2 regions of the Paenibacillus sp. J22FR5 genome follow, and region 2 is predicted to be linked to the other one. Evidence: a T-box and tRNA genes for the amino acid it is inferred to sense, from the RefSeq annotation. Region 2 holds a T-box; the other holds one or more tRNA genes.
What was found. A T-box is a leader RNA that pairs with one kind of tRNA and senses whether it is charged. The one in region 2 lies ahead of ileS (isoleucine--tRNA ligase), so its partner is inferred to be a tRNA-Ile.
Positions count from the first base shown of each region.

Region 1 (10,526 bases), on a different contig from region 2:
TCGGACAAGGGAATCGGCTAAAAGCTTTATAAATTTTTGTGAAAAAGCAAACACTTAACTATGGCAGTAACCCCTAAACGAATAAGGAGGAAGCCCTTATGTTTTCAAGCCGAAATCGCAGCAGACTGCGACAACTACTTGCCACCTTCCTTCTAGCTCAACTTTTGAGTCAAGGAATGAGCAACAGCGCTCTGGCACAGCCTGTCGAGCCGATGCAGCAAGCGGCTGTAACTGATACCGCAAGCATTCTTTTGCAAGTCAAAACATCTCCCAGAGCTATTTATCTAACGGAAACGACATTTGTTGATAAATCATTACAACGAGCATTAGAGGAGGCTAAGCCAGGTGTTGCTTATATAGAGCCACTTCTACCAGATACGACCCTCTCTTATCACAAAAGGGATCAAACCCTACTTCTGGGTGTCACCCCAAATGGTGATGCCATTGATTTAGCTGCAAGGCAAACTTTCCAGCTTCCCAGCAAAGTGCAGGAAACGCTTCGAGAGCAAGTTCAGGCTCTTCGCGCCAAGCATTATGGCGAATTGCTCACTTGGGAGGAAGCCTCCATCGTTCTTCCCAAATATAGTAGTTTCACCATCCTTGATGTGGAGACTGGCCTTCACTTCGAAGGACAGCGTCGCGCCGGCTCCCACCATGCAGACGTCCAGCCGCTTACGAAAACGGACTCTGCGACGCTCAAAAGCATTTATGGCGGCAAATGGAGCTGGGATCGCCGTGCAGTCCTAGTGAAGCTGAATGGCCGCACGCTGGCCGCTTCCATGCATGGCATGCCGCATGGCGGCGATGGGATACCGGGAAATGACTTCAACGGTCATTTCTGCATTCACTTCCTGGGGAGCGTAACCCACGGCTCCCGCTCCATGGACCCGGCGCACCAAGTCATGGTGCACCGAGCCGCCGGCTTGCTGAACGACTATGTCAGCAAGCTCTCGCCCTATGCGCTGATCGACGTATGGATCAGCGGCGCACACCAAGGTGACCTGCAGCTGCTGCATGTCACCACAGGTCAAGAACAGGCAATGCATGTGCGCAGCATGCGACGCCTGTCCAAGTTCCAGGAGCGGGACGTGTCCCAGCTCCTGGAACTCAACACCGCTGTCGACGTGACGACAACGGCAGCAAGAGCATCCGCGGTGTCGAACCGCCGCGTTCTCTTTCATCTCGAACGTGCCTCCCTGCAAGATCGGTGGTACATTCGCAGTGCGATTATCCAATGAAGAAGCCCGGCACTCTCGGATTATCCAGAGTAGCCGGGCTTTACTCATGTCAGAGGTTGACCAGAAGCCTTACGTAATTCATTCGCAAGTCGATGAAATTCGTCTTGCGCAGGCTTAGAGGATGTCGCTGCATGTCCTGCCGACAGAAAAGGAATTATCGCATTAGCATCGTGAACAGAAAGCGTGTAAACGGGATGAACTGGCGTCACTTTCGTATTCCACCAACCTTCATTCCCATAAGATTCATCATAATCAATAGCAATACCATTCACCGTTACATCGTTTAGATATTGATAAATCTGGATAATCGTTGATCTTTTCCCTGCACTCCACGCATAGGTTTGCCAAAAATGAGAGCAAGCACCTGCAGCATAAACAGCTTCCATGACGGCATAAGAGCCATACACCCCCGTTGTATATGCAGGCGTTGCTTCACTAGCAGCTTTGATATATGCAATGATCGTTGGCATTTGGGCAGATGACACATCAAAATCAACCGCAAAATAAATACAGCTTCCCTCCGGTTGACCTACTTGCAAAGCAACTTGAGCAGCAGTTGCCCCATCTGCCAATCCCGCACTTCTGCCGCCAAGCGCGCGATTTGCTGTTGTTTCAAACACCGAAACCAGTTGTAAACCAGCCTCACTAACTGCATCTGCCTCTGACTTCGTTAAAGCCTTTGCCCCACTTGGCACCAAATATCTGGCAACAAACGAATATCCTTGTCCGACGAAAGCAGCCGCTTTTTGTGCCGTCAGCGGTGTTGAACAATCAAACCCTTGCGTCACTTGCCATCACCTACTTTCCATTAGTTCCTAACAGCTTATGCGGAAAAAGAAACAAGCGACACCACCGAACATCTGGCCTCATGGCTTCGGGCACGAAAAAAGGCTTCTCTCCGGAGAGAAAAGCCCATTCATTCTATCTGTTAAACCTCTTTCGTACCAAATCGAATCGCATTTCGCTCCCGAGCTCGCTGCGCTTCTACCTCACGATTGCGAGGCTCAGCGTTGGTCACTAACGAATCCATTAGTTTCTGAGCGACCACAGCTACATCTCGAACTGCCTGCTCAAATGCAGCTTCATTCGCTTTGGAAGGCTCCGTGAATCCGGTAATCTTACGTACAAATTGCAGCGACGCCGCCCTTATTTCTTCTTCCGTTGCAATCGGTTCATAGTTGAAAAGTGGTTTAATATTTCGGCACATCGCGTACTCCTTCGGGCTTTACAGCCCTATAAAATAATAAAAACCCTTAAAACTCTATTTATCCTGTTTAACTATAGAAGATGTATAGTGTTTTTACAAGTTCGTTCAGTGGTCAATGCATCCAAATACACTACTTACGAATTTTATTCCAATCTATAAATTCTGTAGGTTACTTCCATTAATGCCAGATGAAAATAAGATTTAAATCATGTAACAATTACTTAACTCTCGTTTCGCCATAAAGCTCCTCCTATCACTTCCGAAACTAGGCATGCATAGCATGGTTCTTAGGAGGCGAAAAAATGCCAAACTATCGAATTATCGTCGATTTGGCAGACCGGAGACTGTATTTGCTTGATGGGAATACCGTTGTCCGATCTTTCCCGGTAGGAATCGGCAAGATGGTTACTAAGACGCCAAAAGGCGAATATACGATCATTAATAAACAAGCCAACCCCGGGGGTCCCTTCGGAGCCTTATGGATGGGCTTATCTAAACCCCATTACGGCATCCACGGAACGAACGATCCTTCCTCGATTGGTAGGGAAGTCAGTCACGGTTGTATCCGAATGTACAATGAGGATGTCCTGCAGCTCTCAAAGCTCGTTCCCATCAGTACCCGGGTCACGATTCGACCTTAAGCAACCGGATGACGTTAATCGTGAGGTTGAATAACTGGCATTCGGCCTGTTCCAGACTCGGCTATCGGCATCTACCTAGGCAGTACCACCTCGCTAAACTGCCCCTTTACTTGAATGAGCAAAAAAGGAGCTGCTGTGAGGCAAGTTCCTTCTCTTTCGTTCTCCATTAGTTGAGAAAACGTCAGCCATTATGCCGGCTGCGTTTCTTTGTGTTTATTAAGCTATCATTCCTCCGGAATAACTCTCTTTATGGTCAGGTTTCGTGGCCATTACGGACCGACAAACACGCCATGAATGAATTTCTCCAATACGTCGACATCCGTTATGTTCTTGTTGCAAACCTCGCTGTTCACGCACAAATAATTACCGATGGCTCTATAATAATCTGGCGATGCACCTACCGGTTTCCACTTGGTCACCGCAGTGAATAACGCGACCTCAGCATGCCGATTGCACACGAAGCAAACGCCATTCTTATTCATCGGCGTATACTTCCCTTCAATGCCGACGAGTTTTCCGTTCAGATCATAAACAATGAACAATTTATTCGCTGAAATATCGGTCCAGCCCAGATATGTCGCGAATCTATGAGTGATACCTTTAAGATCGGGTATTTTCAGTTTCTTGTGCTTAGGGAAAAGTTTCTTTAGCTGATTGTCCGTCACATGCGCATATTCCTCCGCTAAATAAGGCTCCAAGGAAAGTAAATAGCGCTGAAAGTCCGCAGTGGTTTGCAGCTGTTCCAGGTTCCCAAGCAATTGCTTTTGCCGATCGGTTGCATTCGAAAACAATCCACTTAGCTTTGCTTCTGTATCATTGCGAACTGCTTCGACTACTTTCAAATTGGAAACGGAGTTACAGGCACTTTGTAAATGACTGATCTGCTTCTTAATCTCATTGTATTGATGGTTTCTAATGAATGGTTGACTCATAGGTTTCAGCCCCTTATTTTTAGTTGAAAATAAGTTGCAAAGCCCCATGATTAGAAACGATCACATTTTCTCGGGCGATCACCACAAACGAATCACCCCATGCAAAGTTCGCCCTAATGAAAGGCTCTGCATGAGTCGCTTCTTATTCCGGCAAAATGATTTGCCATATTTACCGCCTCACTTATAAATTTAAATTATAAGGGAGGTCCTACTCTACCCGCAAGTGTGGAGCCCGATGGGATTAAACCCAAAAGAAATCGTTTTGAATCTTGGTTCAAGGAACGGTTACTCACTACTTTCGTTTTCAGAAAAACGAAACAAACCATTGCCCGGTACGTTACCAAGCTTTGGCTGCTTAAAGCTGCTTCGATGTAAGGCTTTTGCTTTTCAATGCATAATCCGAATGTATATGGGGAAAACCAGAAGACAAATATATACATGGAAGGGAAGACATCTTACATTGGTAGTCGTCATTTTTCTCATGTTCGCTTGGTTATGTATCCTCATCCAGATTATTCTCCCAAGTAAGCTGCCGTTGTTTGTCAACTTCCTTTTGTTTATGGCAATAGAAATTATTCTAACAAACAAATTGACGATTGTCGGTTTCAATCTAAGGCTATTCCAAATCAACACAAAAAGCATCCCCCACTTCTTATCCATGATCATCCACAATGACTTCACCGTTACTTTCGTCCTCCTAACTTTTGCGAATGTATTCCTAACTACTAACAAATCCAGCATCCGTTGGGGAATATCGGTCTATACGTTTCTCTTCCAAATATTCATCGGATCAATGCTCCGATGGAACCACGTGCTTACCGATAGTGGCTGGAATTTCGTAATGGAGTCAATAATGATCATCGTTGTAATGATTTATACTTTGTTAATGGGGCGTCTTTTTCAACGAATGGCATCTAAGGAAGGGTGGATACGTTGATCGAAAATATCGTTTATGACAATCATTTTAATGCGAATGAGTGGTTCGTCATCGGGATAATTGTACTTAGTTTGGGACCGATTTGGTTGTTTCCCCGTCCATTTTCGCCTACCCAAATAACCTTTAATATGCTGATTGGCATCGCATTCGGACTCGTTTTTGATCATACAATCGCGATACCGCCATTTGACCTTTATGATTTAGGAGACCAATCAAAATATGAGTTGTTTGACCTGTTCTCTTATTTTATGTATGCATCGTCCGGGTATTGGTTTATTTATTGGTACGAACGCGCACGGATGTTCGAAATAATGACAATTGTTTATATTCTCTTTTGGGTGGGAATGGCAGTCGGGCTCGAATGGCTCGGCGTAAAGACTGGAGAATTCCATTATAAAAACGGCTATCAATTGTTATACTCCTGCCCCATTTACTTGTTTCTGTTGAGTATTCATCTTTTACTGTATCGTATGGCGTTCGCATCGGATCGATATCAGAAGAATAGTATCAGTTAAATCAACAAAAAACGATTTCATTACAAGTATCTGCAATCGATCTATTTTCACTGAACAAAAAGCACTGTGCACAAAATGTGCACAGTGCTTTTTGTTCTCATCATAATTATGATGAGAACGAGAGGCTTGTTATGTCCCTAAAAAAATAAAAACCCTTATCTTCCAAGGGTTTACGTGCTATGGGCCCAGAGGGACTCGAACCCCCGACCAATCGGTTATGAGCCGACCGCTCTAACCAACTGAGCTATAGGCCCTAATGAAAATTTGGTTGCGGGGGCAGGATTTGAACCTGCGGCCTTCGGGTTATGAGCCCGACGAGCTACCGAGCTGCTCCACCCCGCGTCATGTATGCCGCTCAACAGCGACAAAACTAAATATACACTAACGGCGCAGGCTTAGTCAAGCGTTAATTTTTTGCTTTTTGTTTGCAATTACGTATTATATCTCACACCAAATCGACCCTTTTTGGACTTATATACCTCAACTTCTTGCGGGCATTCATACCCATAGATCCACCAATCTTCTTCCATTCTTTTGGCTAAACAGCCTGCTTGAAACTTCGAATCATACAACTTCGCCCAATAAATCCAGTTCATATGCATCACTCCATTATATTCAGATCGTTACTTCTAGCTTATCCATAAATAGGCTCTCTTATTAGCACTTGCCATCCTTGCTTACCTGTTTTAAGGTACGAGCCATCACGTTATTGACCAAATGACAAATAAAATGTGACGGTTTTCTTGAATAGCAGGAATTTTCCTGCTTTTGGGGAAGTTAATGGATGTAGACTAATTGGCTGTAGGAAAAAGGAGATAACGTGCATGATTGAAACGATTACAAGCTACTTACAAAAGCATAGAGAAGAACACATAGAGGAGCTCATGGAATTCCTGCGAATTCCAAGCATTAGTGCGGTTGCACAGCACCAACCGGATATATTGCGATGCGCGGAATGGACAGCTCAATCTTTGAAGCGAGCAGGTCTCGAAAATATCGAAATCATGCCAACGAACGGGCATCCCGTGGTTTATGCAGACTGGTTGCATGCGCCAGGCAAACCGACGGTTCTGATTTATGGTCATTATGATGTTCAACCCGCTGAACCTTTAGAGTTGTGGGAAACGCCACCTTTTGAGCCCATAATCCGTGATAATAAGCTTTTTGGCCGTGGCAGTACAGATGATAAAGGCCAACTGCTGCTCTATGTGAAGGTAATTGAAGCTTTTCTTCAAACACAAGGGACGCTACCAGTAAACGTAAAATTCTGCATCGAAGGTGAAGAGGAAATTGCGAGTAAGAACCTCCCTGCTTTTGTCGAAGTTCACTCCGCTAAATTACAAGCCGATTCCATCGTCTTATCCGACACGCAAATGCATGGTCCTGGCAAACCAGCGCTTATGTACGGACTCCGCGGTTTAGCCGGTTTCGAAATCACCATAGATGGAGCTAATAGTGATCTGCACTCGGGACTTTTCGGTGGAGCGGTGCATAACCCGATTCATGCCTTGTCAAAACTACTTAGCTCCTTCCATGACGAGAACGGTCGTGTCGCCGTAGAAGGTTTCTATGATCGTGTTATTGCACTTTCAGACAAAGAGCGCGAAGCATTTAAGCAAGTGGAGCCCGATGAGAACGAGGTTCGCTCGAATCTAGACGTGTCGGCTTTCTACGGTGAGAAAGGTTTCTCCTTCTATGAGCAAACGACTTCCCGGCCTACACTCGAAATCACGTCAGTTAGTGGCGGCTTCCAAGGCGAGGGAATCAAACCAATCATTCCAAATCGTGCTACAGCTAAAATCGCATGTCGACTAGTCGCTGCGCAAGTGCCTGAGGAAATCATGGATTTGGTTGAAGCTTATATTCATGCACAGTCTCTTCCTGGGGTGAAGATTACGCTTGAACGCCAGCTGCGTGGCAACCCTTTTATTACACCGATCGATGAACCCGTTATGGTTGCTGCTGCAGAAGCTTTTCAAGAAACGTTCGGTGAATGGCCGGTATACACGCGCAGTGGCGGGTCGATTCCAATTGTTGAGGTATTAGGTCGCGTATTGGACGCATCTGTCGTATTGATGGGCTTTGGATTGCCCGGAGAGAACCTTCATGCGCCGAATGAACATTTCCATTTGATGAATTGGGATAATGGAACAGAGACGATCAGCCGATACTGGTTGAAGCTTGCTGCCATGTCCGAAAATGCAACAGAATCAACCTAATTTGAATCCAATCAATTTTTAGAGGAGTAACGTCAATGGGGAAGCACTTACATATCCGCGATGCACAACTAGAGGATTTAGCCGAAATCGTACGCATCTACAACTCTACTGTCGCAGGTCGCATGGTCACGGCAGATACGGAACCGGTAACAATAGCCAGCCGTGAGTGCTGGTTTCATGAGCACTCTGCTGATTTCCGTCCCCTATGGGTTCTTGAAAATGAGAGCGGTATTAGTGGATGGTTGAGCTTTCAGTCCTTCTATGGGCGTCCTGCCTACAACGCAACCGCCGAAGTCAGTATTTACGTCGATGAAGCCTATCGTGGCCAAGGGTTCGGACGGTTCTTGATGGAACATGCCCTTGAAGTAAGTCCCCAACTTGGGCTGAAGTCGCTGTTAGGCTTTATATTCGGCCACAATGAGCCGAGTCTACAGCTTTTCCGCAAATTCGGCTTTATGAATTGGGCTCATTTACCGGGAGTAGCCGAGTTAGATGGTATTGAGCGAGATTTGATTATTTTGGGCAAACGTATAGGTTAACTCCAGCTAACACCCGTTAGGTTTCGAAACATGACAAAAGCGCTACTCCTCTCAAACAAGCGAGTTCGACCTCGCGAGCTTAGGGATGTAGCGCTTTTTTTTGATCATGCAGATAAAATTGCGAAAATCTATAGTTATATCCTGCGAGACCAAACAGCCTCTACCTCTATCTCAATCAACAATTGCGGATCGATCAGCGCCTTCACTTCAACCATCGTCGAGACAGGCTGTACATCTCGAAAATACTCCCCATGCGCCCGACCGAACTCTTCCCACAACGAAATATCGGTCACGAACATTCGAGTTCGAATCACATCTGACAGCTGTGCACCAAGCTCTTGAAGCGCCGCTTCAATCGTTTGGAGAATAAACCGAGCTTGCTCATAAGCATTGCCCACACCAATAACCTTGCCATCCTTCATAGCAGTTGTCCCGGCAACCTCAACTCGGTCCCCTACGCGAATCGCTCGGCAATAACCAACCACAGGTTCCCAAGGGGAACCCGTAAATACCCTCGTTCGATTCATTTCCTCCAACAACTCCTTGCTTTTATAAATAAGCAGCTAATTGCGCTTGTAAGTTCTCCGATATCGGTAAAAGCGGCAGCCGTAATGCTCCCGAAGCAATGACGCCTTGTTGGTGCAGCAACCATTTAATTGGAGCCGGATTAGGCTCTTGGAAAAGCAGACGAATCAACGGTAGCAACTCCTCGAATTCGTTCCTGCTTTGCTCATGCGACCCTACTGCAAAATTACGTATAAACGCAACAAAACGCTCCGTCTCCACATTCGCTGAAGCACTCATCACCCCTGTTGCCCCTGACTGAAGTGTTGCATAGAGCAATGTATCTTCACCGCAAAGGACAGGCTTAGAGCCTAAGAGAGTTAATTCCGTGACCAGCCCTGTGTTGGGTGTGCTGTCTTTCATGCCAATAACGCCGTCGATCTCGAGTATGGTACGCACCGTATCTAACTCTAATGTCACACCAGTACGATGCGGTACATCATATAGAATGACGGGCACACCAACGCGCGCTACCCGGCGGAAATGTTCAATAATCCCCTGCTGACTAGGCCGATTGTAGTAAGGAACCACAACGAGCGCAGCTTCTGCTCCAAGTTTGCCTGCTTCTTCTGTTTTTCTAACCGTAGATAACGTATCGTTTGTTCCTGTCCCCACAATGAGCGGTACTTCGGTATGCGCTGCGTCACGTGCCGCTTGTGCGGTAGCGAACAAGACGCCCAGCTCGTCTTTCGTAATGGTTGGCGATTCTCCTGTTGTCCCATTGACAACTAATCCATCTATTTCATCTTGAAACAAGTTATAAGCCTGATTGTAAAAGGATGCCGCGTCCACTTCAAACTCTTCATCAAAAGGAGTGATGATTGGTACATAAATCCCCTGTAGGTCTTTTTCTCTTAGCAAAATAACCATCTCCCTGCCTCATTTGTTTGTACATTTACTTTAGCATGGAACTCTGTATCATAGTTAGCTATAATAAATGATAGAACTCATCAAAAATTTTGATATTAAAGTGAGGCCATACATGGATCTGACTTATTTCCGAACCTTTCGAGAGGTTGCACGCAGGAAAAGCTTCACACGTGCAGCAGAAGAATTGGGCTATGCACAATCAAGTATTACGATGCAAATTCAGAAACTGGAACGTGAATATGGTGTTCCGCTATTCGAGCGATATGGTCGACAACTGCGCCTTACACCACCTGGAGAAAGCTTGTTAGTTCTGACTCTGCAAATGCTGGAGCTCTATGATCAATCCAAAGAAATGATCGCAAGCCAAGTAAGCGGTACGTTGACTATTGGTACGATCAATTCGCTGGCAGCGTATTATTTGCCGCCTTTTCTCCATGAACTGAAACAGCTTTATCCCGAACTAAGTATCCAGCTTTTCCCTGACAGCGAAACATCAATTCTCACCAAGGTAAAAGAAGGGGACTATGATATCGGTCTTTTACTAGATCAGTATCCAGCGGATCCCTCTCTCAGCTGTACAACTGTCAGAGAAGAACAACTCGTGCTCATTGCTCCATTGGAACACCCATTAGCTCAGCAAACGCAAATTCAGCTCTCCGACCTTGGGAATACGGAATTCATCGTCACCGAAGAGGGGTGCATCTACCGAGCAAAGTTTGAACGGTTACTCAAGGACAATGCTGTCGCCCTGCAAATCGGCTTCGAATTAGGCAATGTAGAAACGATTAAACACTGTGTCATGAGCGGCCTGGGGCTCGCCTTACTGCCACGTATCACCGTAGCTAGTGAGCTGGATATGGGCAA
Region 1 is NZ_JCAUAN010000003.1:233,785-244,310, reverse strand. Features, by position in the region: gene AC58P7_RS07375 (hypothetical protein) at 99-1,238, shown strand; gene AC58P7_RS07370 (DUF1906 domain-containing protein) at 1,283-2,026, opposite strand; gene AC58P7_RS07365 (DUF2277 domain-containing protein) at 2,167-2,445, opposite strand; gene AC58P7_RS07360 (L,D-transpeptidase) at 2,748-3,086, shown strand; gene AC58P7_RS07355 (FusB/FusC family EF-G-binding protein) at 3,356-4,018, opposite strand; gene AC58P7_RS07350 (hypothetical protein) at 4,500-4,955, shown strand; gene AC58P7_RS07345 (hypothetical protein) at 4,952-5,470, shown strand; tRNA gene AC58P7_RS07340 (tRNA-Ile) at 5,651-5,724, opposite strand; tRNA gene AC58P7_RS07335 (tRNA-Met) at 5,736-5,812, opposite strand; gene AC58P7_RS07330 (hypothetical protein) at 5,902-6,066, opposite strand; gene AC58P7_RS07325 (dipeptidase) at 6,295-7,689, shown strand; gene AC58P7_RS07320 (GNAT family N-acetyltransferase) at 7,725-8,228, shown strand; gene AC58P7_RS07315 (RidA family protein) at 8,363-8,755, opposite strand; gene dapA (4-hydroxy-tetrahydrodipicolinate synthase) at 8,778-9,662, opposite strand; gene AC58P7_RS07305 (LysR family transcriptional regulator) at 9,775-10,526, shown strand, end outside.
Region 1: it encodes a tRNA-Ile, which carries the amino acid that the T-box ahead of ileS (isoleucine--tRNA ligase) is inferred to sense. The anticodon was not compared.

Region 2 (5,285 bases):
TCTATCATAATTTCACTTCAAACACTGCTCATATTGATTGAGATTCTTTCAAAAATTTCAGAATTTATATAATTCTTATTAGGAGATGCATAAAATGAGACTCACATTACGTAAGAAGCTAATTCTAGGGTTTTTGGCCGTATCACTGTTGTTTTTAACTGCTATCGTAAGTAGTATGGTTATTCAATCGAAAATAAGTGCATTAACGAAGGAAATGGATAGTCAACAAAACGAAAAGCTCATTCTCCAAAAACTCAGTTACTTAGTACGCGGGACGGATGATGACGGGGCTTGGTATCTCTTGAGTTCAACGGATGAAGGAAAGAAAAAATATTTTACTGCCTATGAAAAAGACGTCAAAGCTGTAGCTGAGCAATTACAGGTTGTGAAGAGTCAAAATTATGATCATGAAACTATAGCCACCTTTGAAAGCGAGTGGAATACCTACTTAAAAGGTAATGATGAGGCCTTTAAGATATTTCAAACTAAAGCTATACAAAAAGCTCAGGCGATGTATACAGAAGTTCCTTTTGATCCCGTAATCAATTCGTTAATATCCTACAATGATTCGTTAACAGCAGCAATTTCGGAACAAGAAAAAACGGTGGAATCTTTTAAATCTTCCGCTGCAAAAGTTAATATTATCGTTACCTTCATTGCCGTTATCATTGGCATTATGATTGCTATCTTCATCTCTAGAAGCATCGTCAAGCCTGTTCTTCAGGTAAATAACCAGTTGAAGGAGATCGCTGAAGGCGAGGCTGACCTTACTAGGCAAATATTGGTCCGCTCCAAAGATGAGATTGGTGATTTAGCCCACTATTTTAATCAGATGCTAAACAATCTTCGGATCATGATCCAACAGATTGGCTCTACGGCCGATCAGGTTGCTGCGTCTTCTGGACAGTTGCATGCTAGTGCTGAACAAACTGGTCAAGCGACTGAGCATATTGCTGAAAGCATGCAGTTGATAGCCTCTGGATCTGAAAGTCAAGTAAGCAGTTTGCAAGGTAGCGCTACAACGATTAGCGAAATGTCTCTAGGGATTCAGCAAATTGCTGTAAACATTCAGGAAGTTTCCCATGCTTCTAACGACTCTTCCGAAGTCGCTTTTGCTGGCAACCGAGCTATACAAACAGCCGTAGAACAAATGAATTCCATTAATGGCTCCATTTTTAAGTTGTCACAAGTAATAAAATCACTTGGTGAACGCTCGCAAGAAATTAACCAAATCGCTACGGTAATTACCGACATAGCTTCACAAACAAACTTGTTAGCGCTTAATGCCTCAATCGAAGCTGCCCGTGCCGGTGAACAAGGAAAAGGATTTGCAGTGGTCGCAAACGAGGTGAAAAAACTCGCAGAGCAATCTGACCTTTCGGCCAAACAAATTACTCTGCTTATTGCTTTGATCCAAAATGATACGAATAATGCCATTAACTCGATGGAAACGAGTTTACATGAGGTTATGGAGGGAACTGCTGTTATTGACAAAGCAGGTCAAGCTTTTGAACAGATTCAATTATCCGTAAATGGAGTAACGGGACAAGTTCAGGAAGTTTCAGCTGCGGTCGAACAAATGGCGGCTAGCACAGAAGAGGTGGTCAATTCGATAAAACTCGTCACCCAATTATCAGAACAAGCTGCTTCTGGTACACAAACCATTTCTGCAGCATCTGAAGAGCAGTTGGCTTCCATGGAAGAAATCTCGGCTTCTTCAACATATCTTGCCAATATGGCAGAAGAGCTGCAGAAGTTAGTAAATAAATTCAAAGTGTAAACAGTCCACCCTTTGTTGTGATATAGAAATCAGGAGAGCACCCCTAAAAGGATTCAGTCCGCGCGGAGCGCAGCGTTAAGCGGAAGCGTTGACATTTATTGATTTTGATGTAAAAATGAATTAACTGAATGTTCGAATAAAATTCATTGACGAGAAAGAGTAAGCTAATCCCCTTGATCCACAGAGAGTTGGCGCATGCTGAAAGCCAACGTTCAAGACTTAGCAGAAAATCCTCTCCGAGAAGGAAAGCTGAAGCAATTAAGTAAGCTGACCCGGGATCCAGCCGTTACAATGGACGCGTATGATGGTACGTAGTGAGAGGTGTCGTAAGATCATGTTTTCATGATCATTACGGAACTAGGGTGGTATCGCGAGATGAATCTCGTCCCTTATGGGGCGGGATTTTTTTGCGTTTTTCAACGGTTCCGTCAATGAATGAACTTCAAGTTGTATCCAGAGAGAGGATGAGAAATATGAGAAAAGTTGATGTGAAAGAGATGGCAAGGACCCGAGAGCTTCGTGTTCTTGAACAGTGGAAACAAAATAATACTTTTCGCAAATCGATTGAAAACCGGGAGGGGAAACCGAACTTTGTCTTCTACGAAGGACCTCCAACTGCGAATGGGGAGCCTCATATCGGGCATGTACTTGGACGTGTAATCAAGGACTTCATCGGCCGTTACAAAACGATGTCCGGTTACCGGGTCGTCCGTAAAGCGGGTTGGGATACGCATGGTCTTCCTGTCGAGCTAGGTGTGGAGAAAAGGCTAGGCATTTCCGGCAAACAGGAAATCGAGATATACGGAGTCGCCGAATTCGTAGAGAAGTGCAAAAGCAGTGTTTTCGAATATGAGAAGCAGTGGCGTGAAATGACCGAAGCAATCGCCTACTGGACTGACATGGAGAACCCGTATGTTACGCTGACGAACGAGTATATCGAGAGTGTATGGCACATTTTATCCACGATTCACAAAAAAGGGCTGCTGTATAAAGGCCATCGCGTAAGCCCGTATTGCCCTGATTGTCAGACAACGCTTAGCTCTCACGAAGTTGCGCAAGGCTATGAAGATGTCAAAGATTTGAGTGCCACCGTGAAATTCACAAGCAAGAACGGACAGGAACATTTTCTCGCATGGACGACAACGCCGTGGACGCTGCCTGCAAACGTCGCTTTGGCTGTAAATAAAGATTTGAATTATGTCAAAGTAAAGCAGAATGGTGAAGTATATATCATGGCCAGCAATCTAGTTGAAAAGGTCATGAAAGAGAACTATGAGATCCTATCAACGCATAAAGGTTCTGAATTTGTAGGCACTCCCTATGTAGCTCCATTTAGCTATATGCGTGTAAACAAAGGACATATCGTTGTAGACGCGGACTATGTCAGCGACACCAGCGGTACTGGCATCGTCCATATTGCTCCAGCTCACGGAGAAGATGACTATCGCACCGTTCGCCAGCACGAATTGGATTTCGTGAATGTCGTGAACATGGCTGGTCGTTATACCGATCAGATCATAGATTTTGCAGGACGGTTTGTGAAAGATTGCGACATCGATATTGTTAAAAACTTGTCGGAGCGTAATCTATTGTTTTCCAAAGAACGTTATGAGCATAGCTATCCATTCTGCTGGCGCTGTAAATCGCCGCTTCTCTATTACGCGACGGAGAGTTGGTTCATCAAAACGACAGCAATCAAAGATCAGTTGATCGAGAACAATAGTAAGGTCTCCTGGTATCCTTCACATCTTCGTGAAGGTCGATTTGGTAAATTTCTAGAAGAACTCGTCGATTGGAATATCAGTCGAAATCGCTATTGGGGGACTCCCCTAAATGTATGGGTGTGCCAAGATTGTACAGCGGAATATGCACCAGACAGCCATAAAGATCTTCGTGAGAAGTCGATTCTTCCTATCGAAGAAAGCCTTGAGCTGCATAAACCCTACGTGGATAAAGTGAAACTAAGGTGCTCTTGCGGCGGTATCATGGATAGAACTTCAGAAGTGATTGATGTCTGGTTCGATAGCGGCTCCATGCCATTTGCCCAGTACCATCAGCCTTTTGAACACACAGATCAATTCCACGAACAGTATCCTGCTGACATGATCTGCGAGGGGATTGATCAAACGAGAGGTTGGTTTTTCAGCTTACTGGCTGTCTCCACGCTATATAATGGGAAAGCTCCCTATAAGGCTGTCCTTTCAACAGGTCATGTACTGGATGAGAATGGTCAAAAAATGTCCAAGAGCAAGGGCAACGGTATTGATCCTTGGGAAATTATTAACGAATTTGGAGCGGATGCTTTCCGATGGGCCTTGTTATCCGACAGCGCACCTTGGAATAGTAAACGGTTCTCCAAGAAAATCGTAGCCGAAGCGAAATCCAAAGTCATGGATACGATCAATAACACACATGCTTTTTATACGTTGTATGCGATGATAGATCAATATAAGCCCGAAGAACATCCGCGTAAGATCTCTGTGAATGTATTGGATCGATGGATAGTGTCGAGATTAAATAGCACCTTGCAGAACGTTGTAAAAGGGTTGGAGATCTACGATTTCTTGAACCCAGCGAAGCAAATCGAGTCTTTTGTAGATGAACTAAGCAACTGGTATATCCGACGTTCTCGGGATCGTTTTTGGGGGAGCGAATTAACCGCTGATAAAGTATCAGCGTATCAAACATTACGTGACGTTCTACTGACTTTTGCACAAATGATAGCACCGTATGCACCGCTAATCGCAGATGATTTGTACGTTAATTTAGGAGGCATGGAAAGTGTCCATTTAACAGATTATCCAACGATGAACGAGACTGCACGTGATTTGTCACTTGAAAATAATATGGAAGCTGTGAGGCAAATCGTCGAATTGGCTCGCAATATCCGGAATGAAACGGGAATCAAGACCCGGATGCCGTTGTCCGAGTTGCTCATTTCACTTGACCGTGACTGTAACCTTGGACAATTCGAAGACATCATCAAAGATGAGATCAACGTCAAAGAAATTCGAGTCGTACAGAGTGATGTCGGCTTTGTACACTTCAATTTCAAATTAAACTTGAAGACAGCAGGTAAAAAGTATGGCAAGTTCGTAGGACCCGTACAAAATCATTTGAAGCAGCTTTCAGCTGAACAAACGAAAATTGCCTTCGACAACGGCTATCTGGATGTTACAATCGATGGTGAAACATTGCATATCCTTCTCGATGATTTACTTGTGGAAAAACAAGCAAATGAAGGATTCGCATCAGCAACGGGTTACCAAATGACAGTCGCCTTAAATACTACAATTACCGAAGAGTTGGAACAGGAAGGTATTGTTAGGGAGGTCATTCGTACCATTCAGGATTATCGTAAAAAGCTAGGGCTCCCTATCGAAAAACGTGTTAATCTCGTTCTCGATGTGGATGAGAAGTTGAAAACAGCGTTAATACGTTTTGAGCATGTTTTGCAGGAAAACGTGCTACTAACCCGTGTTAGATATGCGAAAGAAACCGACAT
Region 2 is NZ_JCAUAN010000063.1:198-5,482, reverse strand. Features, by position in the region: gene AC58P7_RS33210 (methyl-accepting chemotaxis protein) at 95-1,780, shown strand; T-box leader at 1,918-2,173, shown strand; gene ileS (isoleucine--tRNA ligase) at 2,254-5,285, shown strand, end outside.